One region of the Microbacterium sp. NPDC058062 genome, then DNA from elsewhere that is predicted to be linked to it. Evidence: predicted binding sites of a transcription regulator. Region 1 holds the regulator's gene; the other holds the start of a gene.

The links. Region 1 encodes LexA, which represses DNA repair genes until DNA is damaged. Its sites were predicted from a motif close to TCGAACANNTGTTCGA; they were not measured.
Region 2: ACFVSU_RS15260 (DUF222 domain-containing protein) is a predicted target of LexA. The motif match lies at 2,120-2,135, and genes of this name have one in related genera.

What each region holds. Positions count from the first base shown of each region.
Region 1 covers NZ_JBHVSC010000006.1:285,764-290,610, reverse strand. The annotation lists gene ACFVSU_RS19585 (histidinol-phosphate transaminase) at 1-654, opposite strand, end outside; gene ACFVSU_RS19580 (LysM peptidoglycan-binding domain-containing protein) at 713-1,123, opposite strand; gene lexA (transcriptional repressor LexA) at 1,387-2,067, shown strand; gene ACFVSU_RS19570 (hypothetical protein) at 2,137-3,657, shown strand; gene metE (5-methyltetrahydropteroyltriglutamate--homocysteine S-methyltransferase) at 3,654-4,847, opposite strand, start outside.
Region 2 covers NZ_JBHVSC010000004.1:416,256-421,102, forward strand. The annotation lists gene ACFVSU_RS15240 (hypothetical protein) at 1-278, shown strand, start outside; gene ACFVSU_RS15245 (nucleotidyltransferase domain-containing protein) at 372-995, shown strand; gene ACFVSU_RS15250 (hypothetical protein) at 992-1,384, shown strand; gene ACFVSU_RS15255 (VanZ family protein) at 1,489-2,013, opposite strand; gene ACFVSU_RS15260 (DUF222 domain-containing protein) at 2,167-3,561, shown strand; gene ACFVSU_RS15265 (nucleotidyltransferase family protein) at 3,631-4,572, shown strand; gene ACFVSU_RS15270 (hypothetical protein) at 4,562-4,711, opposite strand.

The DNA.
Region 1 (4,847 bases):
TCGTTCGCGCCCGGGCAGCAGCGTCAGCGCGGAGCGCTCATCGTGCGGGGCGAACTCGAAGTACGCCTCGTCGACGATGACGATCCCGTCGGCGGCCTCGTACACGGCCTCCACGACGTCGAGACCGAGGGGCGTGCCGGTCGGGTTGTTCGGCGAGCAGAGGAAGACCACGTCGGGCGAGGCGTCGGCGATCTGGGATGCCGCGTCTTCGGCGTCGATCGTGAAGTCGGCCGATCGGGTGCCCGAGATCCATTCGGCGCCGGTGCCGCGCGTGAGCAGCGGGTACATCGAGTACGTCGGAGTGAAGCCGAAGGCGGTGCGACCCGGCCCCGCGAAGGCCTGCAGGATGTGCTGCAGCACCTCGTTCGAGCCGTTCGCGGCCCAGATCTGGTCGCGGGTGAGGCCGTGACCGAGATAGTCGGCGAAGCCCTCGCGCAGGGCGGTGAACTCGCGGTCGGGGTAGCGGTTGACGTCGCGCAGAGCGAGTGCGATCGAGTCGAGGATGTCGTCTGCGACCTCGGCCGGAACCGGATGCGTGTTCTCGTTGACGTTCAGGGCGACCGGAAGCGGTGCCTGCGGGGCGCCGTAGGGCTTCTGCCCCCGGAGGTCGGCGCGTAAGGGGAGATCTTCGAGACGTGCACTCACCCATCCCATGGTAGGCCCGCCCATCGGGCCCCTCTCGCCGCGTGACGTCGCGCGACGCGCCGCGCGATCAGTGGTCGTACGCCGCGGGGATCGCGAGGCGCTGGCCCGCCTGGACGAGGACGGTGTCGAGGGCGTTCAGCCGCACGAGCTCGTCGACCACGTCGCGCGGGTCGCGGTCGGGGGCGACCTCTTCGGCGATCGTCCACAGCGATTCGCCGGGCGCGACGGTGACGGTCGTGAACGAGCCGGCGGGAGCGCCCGAGTCGCGCGAGGCGAGCGCCGCGCCGCCGCCGAGCACCGCGACGCTCAGGGCGATCACGGCCGGAAGCGCGGCCAGCACGGCGAGCACACGACGACCGCGCACCGTCAACCGCAGACGCGTTGATCGCCCGGCCACGGCACGCGTGGCGCGCTGGGCTGCGGCACCGGCGGCGCGGGCCGGCGACGGAATGGACGTCGTGAAGTCGATCGCGGTCATGCTCGTCTCCTCCTGATGGGGAGAGATTCGCATTCTCCACTCGGCCGGGAGTGAAGAATGCGAACCTCTCTTCCGAAGCTATCTTCGAGTCTGTACGATGTCAATACCGGATTCCGACGTCGATCTCTCGAACGCGACACGCGGCGAGGTTGCCACCTCATCGCCTGGGATCCGGATACGGTTTCGATACGAGAACCCCACCACGGGCCTCCGACATTCGAAGAAACAGCGCTCGGCGGCCGAGCGCAGGACGGAGCCGGAAGATGAGCGACGCGGCCGGGCGAGAGAAGCCCCAGACCCGCCGGCGCAAGAGCCTGAGCGAGAAGCAGCTCGCGATCCTCGAGGTGATCCAGCGCTCGATCGCCCGCCACGGCTACCCGCCCAGCATGCGCGAGATCGGCGATGCGGTCGGCCTCAAGTCGCTGTCGAGCGTCACGCACCAGCTCAACCAGCTCGAGCTGAGCGGTTACCTGCGGCGCGACGCGGGCAAGACCCGCGCCATGGAGGTCCTCATCGACCTGCCCGGGACCGCCACCGAGAGCCCCGCCGACGCCGCTCCGTCGGTCGGCGACGCCGCGCTCGTGCCGCTGGTCGGCCGCATCGCCGCGGGCGTCCCCATCACGGCCGAGCAGCAGGTGGAGGAGATCTTCCCCCTCCCGCGCCAGCTCGTCGGCAAGGGCGACCTGTTCATGCTCAAGGTCTCCGGGGAGTCGATGATCGACGCCGCGATCTGCGACGGCGACTGGGTCGTGGTGCGATCGCAGGCCACCGCCGACAACGGCGACATCGTCGCCGCGATGCTCGACGGCGAGGCGACCGTGAAGACGTTCCGCCAGCGCGACGGCCACACCTGGCTCCTCCCCCGCAACTCGGCGTTCGAGCCGATCCTGGGCGACGACGCCAGCGTGCTCGGCAAGGTCGTCGCGGTGCTGCGCGCGGTCTGACGCCATTTCGCACGAATCGCGCGACGCCAGAGGTGGTGGGCAGTACGCGCGACGCGCTATAAGGGTGGAATGACCGCCGTCACGCCCTCGCCAGACGTTCCCGACCTCCAGGCCCGCCTGGACGCGCTCGAGGCCGAGAACGCCCTCCTCAGAGCGGGCGCCGCGCCCGCGCCGGCCACCGGCAGGGCGGCGAATCGCCCGGCAGGCAGCGGCTGGCGCGCGTTCTTCTCCGCGCTGTGCATCGTGATCGCGTCGATCCTCGTCCCGATCTCGATCGTCACCGCGTGGGCGCGGCTGGAGCTCGTCGACGAGGCCGCGTTCGTGCAGACGCTGGCTCCGCTCGCCGACGACCCCGCCGTGCAGCAGATGATCATCGACGAGACCGTCGAGGCCGTGCAAGCCCAGGTCGATTTCGAGGAGCTGACGGCCAACGTCTTCGACGGCATCGATCAGCTCGGGCTGCCGCCCCGCGCATCACAGGCCCTCAAGCTGCTGCAGGCACCGGCCGCGGAGGGACTCCAGAACCTCCTCACGCAGACCGTCACCCGCGTCGTCGAATCGGACGCCTTCGCCGATACATGGACGGCGACCACCCGCGCCGCCCACCGCGCCCTGACCGCCGCGGCGACGTCCGACGGCGGCGGCATCGTGGTGATGAACGACCAGGGCCTCGGCATCCAGCTCGGCGCGATCGTCGAGCGCGTCAAGCAGAACCTCATCGATCGCGGCGTCGGCATCGCGCAGCTGATCCCTGCCGTCGACAAGGTCATCATCATCGGCACCGGCGACACGCTCGTGACGATCCGCACCACGTACGCCCTCGCCACGGCGCTGGGCTGGTGGCTGCCGATCATCACGATCGGGCTCTTCGTGCTCGGCATCCTCATCGCGCGCCGCCGGAGCACGGCGGTGCTCGGCTCGGGCATCGGATTCGCGCTCGGCGGCGGTGCCCTGGCGATCGCGTTCGCCGTCGGCTACCCGGTCATCGGACAGACGGCGGCACAGCTCGGTCTCTCGGTCACAGCGCTCGACGTCGTCTACCAGAGCCTCGTCGGCGCGATGCAGCAGACCGCGTCCATCGCCGTGCTGCTCGGCGTCGTCATCGCGATCCTGGGCTGGTTCGCCGGCCGTTGGACGCCGGCCGTGCGCTCACGCCAGGCCGTTGCGAGCCTCAACGCGTCGGCACGACGGCAGCTGGCGAGTCACGGGTTCGGCACGGGACGCTTCGGCGCCTGGCTCTACCGCTACCGCACCCTGGTGCGCACGCTCATCATCGTCCTCGCGGTCATCTGGCTGTTCGCACTGCGACCGCTGTCGGCCGGCGACATCTTCCTCGTGCTCATCGTCGCGCTCGTCGTGACCTGGATCCTCGAGCTGCTGCAGGTCCGCCCCGACGAGGCGGTGGCGGTCGCGGAGTCCGTCGATGCCGAGGACGACGACGCCGACGGCACCGCCGACACCCTCGTCATCGACGCCGACACGGTGGTCATCGAAGACGAGAACGACACCGAGGTCATCCCCGACGCCGGGGATGCCTCGACCGACGCATCCGCGCCGGCCGAGGCATCCGGGAAGAAGCCGCGCGCCTAGAGGCTGACGCCGACACGCTCCCGCACGAGTCCGGTCGCCTCGACGAGATTCCGAAGCGAGGCGACCGTCTCGTCGTACCCCCGCGTCTTGAGCCCGCAGTCGGGGTTGACCCAGACGCGCCGCAGGGAGAGCTCGCCGACCGTGCGGTCCAGGAGGTCGGTGATCTCGTCGACCGAGGGCACGCGCGGCGAGTGGATGTCGTAGACGCCAGGGCCGATCCCGGCCGCGAAGCCCGACGCCCGGATGTCGCCGATCACTTCACCGCGGCTGCGGGCGGCCTCGATCGAGGTCACGTCGGCGTCGAGGGCCGCGATCGCGTCGATGACCACGTCGAACTCCGAGTAGCAGAGGTGGGTGTGCACCTGCGTCGCCGGCGCGGCCCCCGCGGTCGCGAGGCGGAACGAGCCGACCGACCACTCGAGGTAGGCGGGCTGGTCCGCCGCCTTGAGGGGAAGGAGCTCCCGCAGCGCCGGCTCGTCGACCTGGATGACGCGGATGCCCGCGCCCTCGAGGTCGGCGATCTCATCGCGCAGCGCCAGCGCCACCTGGTTCGCCGTCTCGCCGAGCGGCTGGTCGTCGCGGACGAACGACCACGCCAGGATCGTCACCGGCCCGGTCAGCATGCCCTTCATGGGCTTGTCGGTGAGCGACTGCGCGAACGTCGACCACGCGACCGTGATCGCCGTCGGCCGTGACACGTCGCCCCACAGGATCGACGGCCGCGTCGCACGCGAGCCGTACGACTGCACCCAGCCGTTCTCGGTCACCGCGAAGCCGTCGAGGTTCTCGGCGAAGTACTGCACCATGTCGTTGCGCTCGGCCTCGCCGTGCACGAGGACGTCGAGGCCGATGTCCTCCTGGAGCGTCACGACGCGCGCGATCTCGTCGCGCAGGAACCGCTGGTACTCGTCGGCACCGAGCTCCCCGCGACCGTGACGAGCCCGCGCCCGGCGGATGTCGCCGGTCTGCGGGAACGACCCGATCGTGGTGGTGGGCAGCACGGGCAGCGCGAGCTCTGCATCCTGCGCCGCGACGCGGGCGTCGTAGTCGCCGCGCTCGAAGTCACCGGCGTCCAGCACCGCGGCCCGCTCGCGCACGGCGCCGTCGCGCACCCCGGGCGCGCTGCGACGGTCCGCGAGGGCGGCGGATGCCTCGGCCAGCGGCTCGGCGATGGCCTCGCGACCCTCGAC
Region 2 (4,847 bases), on a different contig from region 1:
TGATCATCGCCGGCCTCTTCATCACCTGGCCCGCGATCGTCGGATGGATCAGCCTCATCATCGGCATCGTGACGCTCGCCGTCGGCGTGGGGCTCTGGCGCGGCAACCACACGGCCCGCACGATCGCGACGATCGTGTTCATCGCCAACATCGTGCTCGAGGTGCTCGGGATGTTCAACGGCGAGAGCCTCTGGTCAGCCATCGGCGGCAGCATCCTGTCGATCATCGGCCTGATCCTGCTCTACACGCGCTCGGCCAGGCAGTACTTCGGGAGCTGACGACTCCTCCCCTGGCGTCTTTCGGCGTTCGCCCGTGAGAAGAATTTCCTTCCCTAGAGACAGAAATCTGTCTCCAGGGATAGAATTCCTTCCGTGGAGATCCAGCGCCCGTTCACCGTCGTCACGACGAGCGTCGACGGTGATGTGCTGCGCGTGCTCGCTTCCAGCGACGCCGAGTACAGCGTCCCCCGGTTGCACCAGCTGATTCCGGAGCGTTCGGTCGTCGGCATCCGCTCTTCGCTCGGGCGGCTCGTCGCGCAGGGAATCGTGGTGCAGCACGGCTTCGGCCGCACACACGCTTACGCACTCAACGACGATCACCTGGCAGCATCCGCCATCCGCCAGATCGCCGGGCTCAAGCAGGCACTGCTCACGCGACTGCGCGGGCACGTCGCCGCGTGGGACGAGCCGCCGGTGTTCGGAGCACTCTTCGGCTCCGCCGCCCGCGGCGAGATGCGGGGCGACAGCGACCTCGACATCCTGCTCGTCCGCCGTGACGAAGCCTCTCTCGACGAGTGGGGCGCGCAGCTCGCCCGCCTCACCAAGGGAGCCACGGCGTGGACGGGCAACGACACGCGCATCGTCGACCTCACCGTCGAGGAGGTGATGGATGCTGCCACCCAGCCGCTGCTGCGCACCGTCGTCGACGAAGGCATCGCCTTCACCGAAGACAGCGACTGGCTGCGCAAGACCCTCAGAAGGAAAGGACGCCCGTGACGCCCAAGAACCAGCGCACGAAGACCTGCACCGCCGCCGATCGGGCCGGGCGCCTGACGCAGGCTGAGGGGTTCTGGCGTGACGCGGAAGACCTCCAAGAACTCGGTGAGGCCAGCCCCAACAGCATCGTCACCCTCTACGTGCACGCGGGCATCGCGGCGTCCGACGCCATCTGCTGCGCGAAGCTCGGCGAGTACTCCAACTCGGCCAATCACGCGGAGGCCATCACACTGCTCGAGAAGACCGATTCGTCGCTGGCCCCATCGCTCGCCCGGTTGGTAGGCGTGAAGACGGCCGCCGGCTACAGCGCGACCACCATGTCGGCGCAGAAGGTGTCCACCGCGCGCAGCGCCGCGGAGAAGCTGGTGCTCGCGGCGCGCGCCGTGTGAACGGGACCAGTTCTCGTAGTTCTCAAAGGCGAGCTGGGTATCCATCGACGCCGAGCGCCGAACGAGCGCCTGAGAACCGGACGAGCCGCGAGGCGCAGCATCCGTCAATCCCGAATCTTGCGCCACTCCATCAGGTGCACGATCGCGAGGCCGATGGTGGCGCCCAGCACGTTGGCGACGATGTCGCGCAGGCTCGGCGTGCGCTCGGACAGGAGCAGCGCCTGCCCCGACTCGATCACGAGCGTGGTGGCGAGGGCCATCGGCACGACGAGTCCGCGGTGCAGCGGAAGCACGAGCGCCAGCAGCACCCCGAACGGCACGAACAGGGCGACGTTCGCCGTCGTCTCGATGAGGTCGTACGTCAGCCACGGAACCGCCCGCGTGATCGCGTCGAGCAGGCCGGAGGCTCCGCGATCCACGGGTGTCGGCCAGAACGCGACGAGTGCCAGCAGCACGCCATAGATGACGATCAGACGGATGCCTCGCCCCTGCGTGCGACGCAGGTGCAGGGTTGCGACGGCCGCGGTGGATGGTTGCGCGGGCGCGAGGGTGGGCGCGTCGGTGATGGCGAACTCCCCTCGATCGGGCGCCGCGACCTTGCCGCGCAGTGCGGCGATTCTACTCGGCACCGGGCGCGAGCGAGAGGGGGCGCGAGATCATAGAAGATACGTTCTATTATCTCGCGAGTGCCGGATTGCTCCGCGTGGAGATGAGTCAGGGAATGGAGGCACTGATTCGAACAAATGTTTGACACTCATGCTCGCACCCGATACGCTGATTGCATGACCACCGCACTGTCGTCCCTCGCCGAGGCGATCGACATTGCGCGGGGAATCCTTCCCGACGGGCGCGACATCGCATCGCTCGCGCCGGCCGAGCTCATCGCCCTCAACGAGCAGATCGGGCGGGGCAAACGCCTCGCCGAGAGCGTTCAGGCGCTGGTGGCTTCCGAGATCCAGCGACAGTCACGGCCCGAGCTCGGGCCCGACAGCCTCGCGAAGATCCAGGGCTTCCGCAATCCCACGCAGTTCATCGCCGCGACGATGGGCACGACCACCGGCGACGCCGCCCGGCTCGTGAAGGTCGGCGAAGCCACGACGCCGCGCATGCTGCTGTCAGGCGACAAGGCGCCTGCCCGGCATCCGCACGTCGGGCAAGGGCTCAGCGACGGCCGCATCGGAGCGCAGGCGGCGTCGGCGATCATCGCCATGCTCGACCGTGTCGCGATCCGCGCCGGCGCCGAGAAGGTCGATGAGGCCGAGAAGCTCCTCGTCGGGCAGGCCGCCGGGCTCCCCCTCGACGCCCTGTCGAAGCTCATCCTCCGCGCCGAGGCATGGCTCGACCCCGACGGGGTCGAGCCCCGTGAAGCCGACCTGGCCGCCGAGACCGCGCTGACCATCCGCCGCGATCGCTCGGGCATGATCATCATCAACGGCAAATTCGACCCCGTGAGCGGCGCGCCGGTCGTGACTGCGCTCGAAGGCATGGTCACCGCGAAGCTCCGCGCCCAGCGCGACGCCGAGAACGCCCGCCTCACGCAGTCACTCGATGCGCCCGCGACGCCCCTGCTCGATGAGACGACGGATGCTGAGCGCCGCACGATCCCGCAGATGCAGGCTGACGCGCTCGTGAGCCTCTGCGAGCATGCGCTCGGGTGCGACGAGCAGGACCTTCCCCTCAACGGGGTCACCGTGGTCGTGCGCATGGACCTCGAGACGCTTCGCGAGGGCATCGGCACCGCCGAGATCGACGGCATCGATGCTCCGATCTCGGCCTCCGCGGCCCGCAAGCTCGCGTCGAGCGCCTCGGTGATCCCCGTCGTGCTCGGCGGCGACAGCGAGATCCTCGACTGGGGTCGCGAGCGACGCCTCTACTCCAAGTCCCAGAAGCTCGCCCTCGGCGAGCGCGACGGCGGGTGCGCCGGGTGCGGCCTTCCACCCCAGTTCACGAAGGTGCATCACATCCGCTGGTGGATGCGAGACGCCGGCCCCACCGACCTCGACAACGGCGTGCTGCTCTGTGAATCCTGTCACCACCGGATACATGACAACGGGTGGGACATACGCACCGAAGGCACCGGCCGAAAAGCCAGGGTGTGGCTCATCCCACCCGCCTACGTCGATCCCGCTCGCACTCCACGCCTGGGCGGACGCGCCCGCTACGACTTCGCCGCCTGACCGGGCGAGGGGGCTGGTCGGGCGCGCCCGCGAGGACTTCGCGGCGTGAACCCCCGTTATCGTGGGCCCGTGCCCACCGATGCCTCGACCGACGCGACGGTTCTGCTGCGCCTCGACGAGGCCGACGAGCTCGCCGCCGCCTGGGTGTGCGCGCTGGCCGAGAGGCGAGGCATCCGCGCCCTCCTCATCAAGGGGCCGGCGCTGCACCTCCATGGCCTGCGCGAGGAGCGGGTGTCGGCCGACGTAGACCTGCTCGTCGAGCCGGCACGATTCGAGGAGCTGTGCGAGGCGATCGTCGGATCGGGATGGAGGGAACGCCCTTCCTTGCTGATCAGCAAGCTGACCACCGTGCACTCGAAGACGTACCTGCGCGACGGGTGGCCGTGCGACCTCGACGTGCACAGTTTCTATCCGGGCTTCCTCGCAGATCCGGCTGACGTGTTCGAGGCCCTGTGGCGGCACCGGTGGGTGCTGTCGCTCGCGCACCGCGATTGCCTCGCGCTCGACAAGACTGCCGGCGCGCTCGTGCTCGCACTGCATTCGCTGCGCGGAGCGACGATCCAGCCTCGCCATCTCGACGAACTCGAGCAACTCGTGCGCGCGCCGTTCACCGACGACGAACGAGCCGAGCTTGCCGCACTCGCTCGCGAGACGGGCTGCGTCGCGACGCTGGAGAGCGTCCTTCCCCGGCTCGGTGTGGAAGTCGAGCCGACTGCGGCCGAACGAGCCGCGCCCGAGCTCCGGTACTGGCGCGAGCGCGTCACGGCCGGGTCGCACGGCTCCTACTTCTGGATGCTCGCACTCAGGAAATCCCGGTGGCGCGACCGCCCCCGCTTGTTGTGGCGTGCCTTCTGGCCCACCCGCCGCGACTTGCTGGTGGCGCGACCCGAGGCTGTCGACACTATTCGTGGGCGCACGCGGGCGCGGCTGGCGCGTTGGGGTCGAGGCATCCGTTCCGCTCCTGCCGGCGCACGGGCCGTCTGGACCCACCGCCGCGGCGTCAGCCCATGACGAACCACAGCACACCGACTGCGGCGAGGAAGCCGGCCGCGATGCAGATGAGCCACATGGGCGCCCCGCCGTATTCGCGGAGCAGCCACCGCTCCTGCCCGATCTCGTAGCGCCGCCGCCGACGTCGTGATTTCGCCATCCCGCACCTCTCCCTTGGTACGCGACGCCGTCGTCACGAGCACAACGTATCCGCGCATGGTTGCCGATCGGCGACGCCGATGTTTCGTGCTCGCCGCGGGACGCTCAGGATCGCGTAAAGAAGCGGGTGCTGTTAC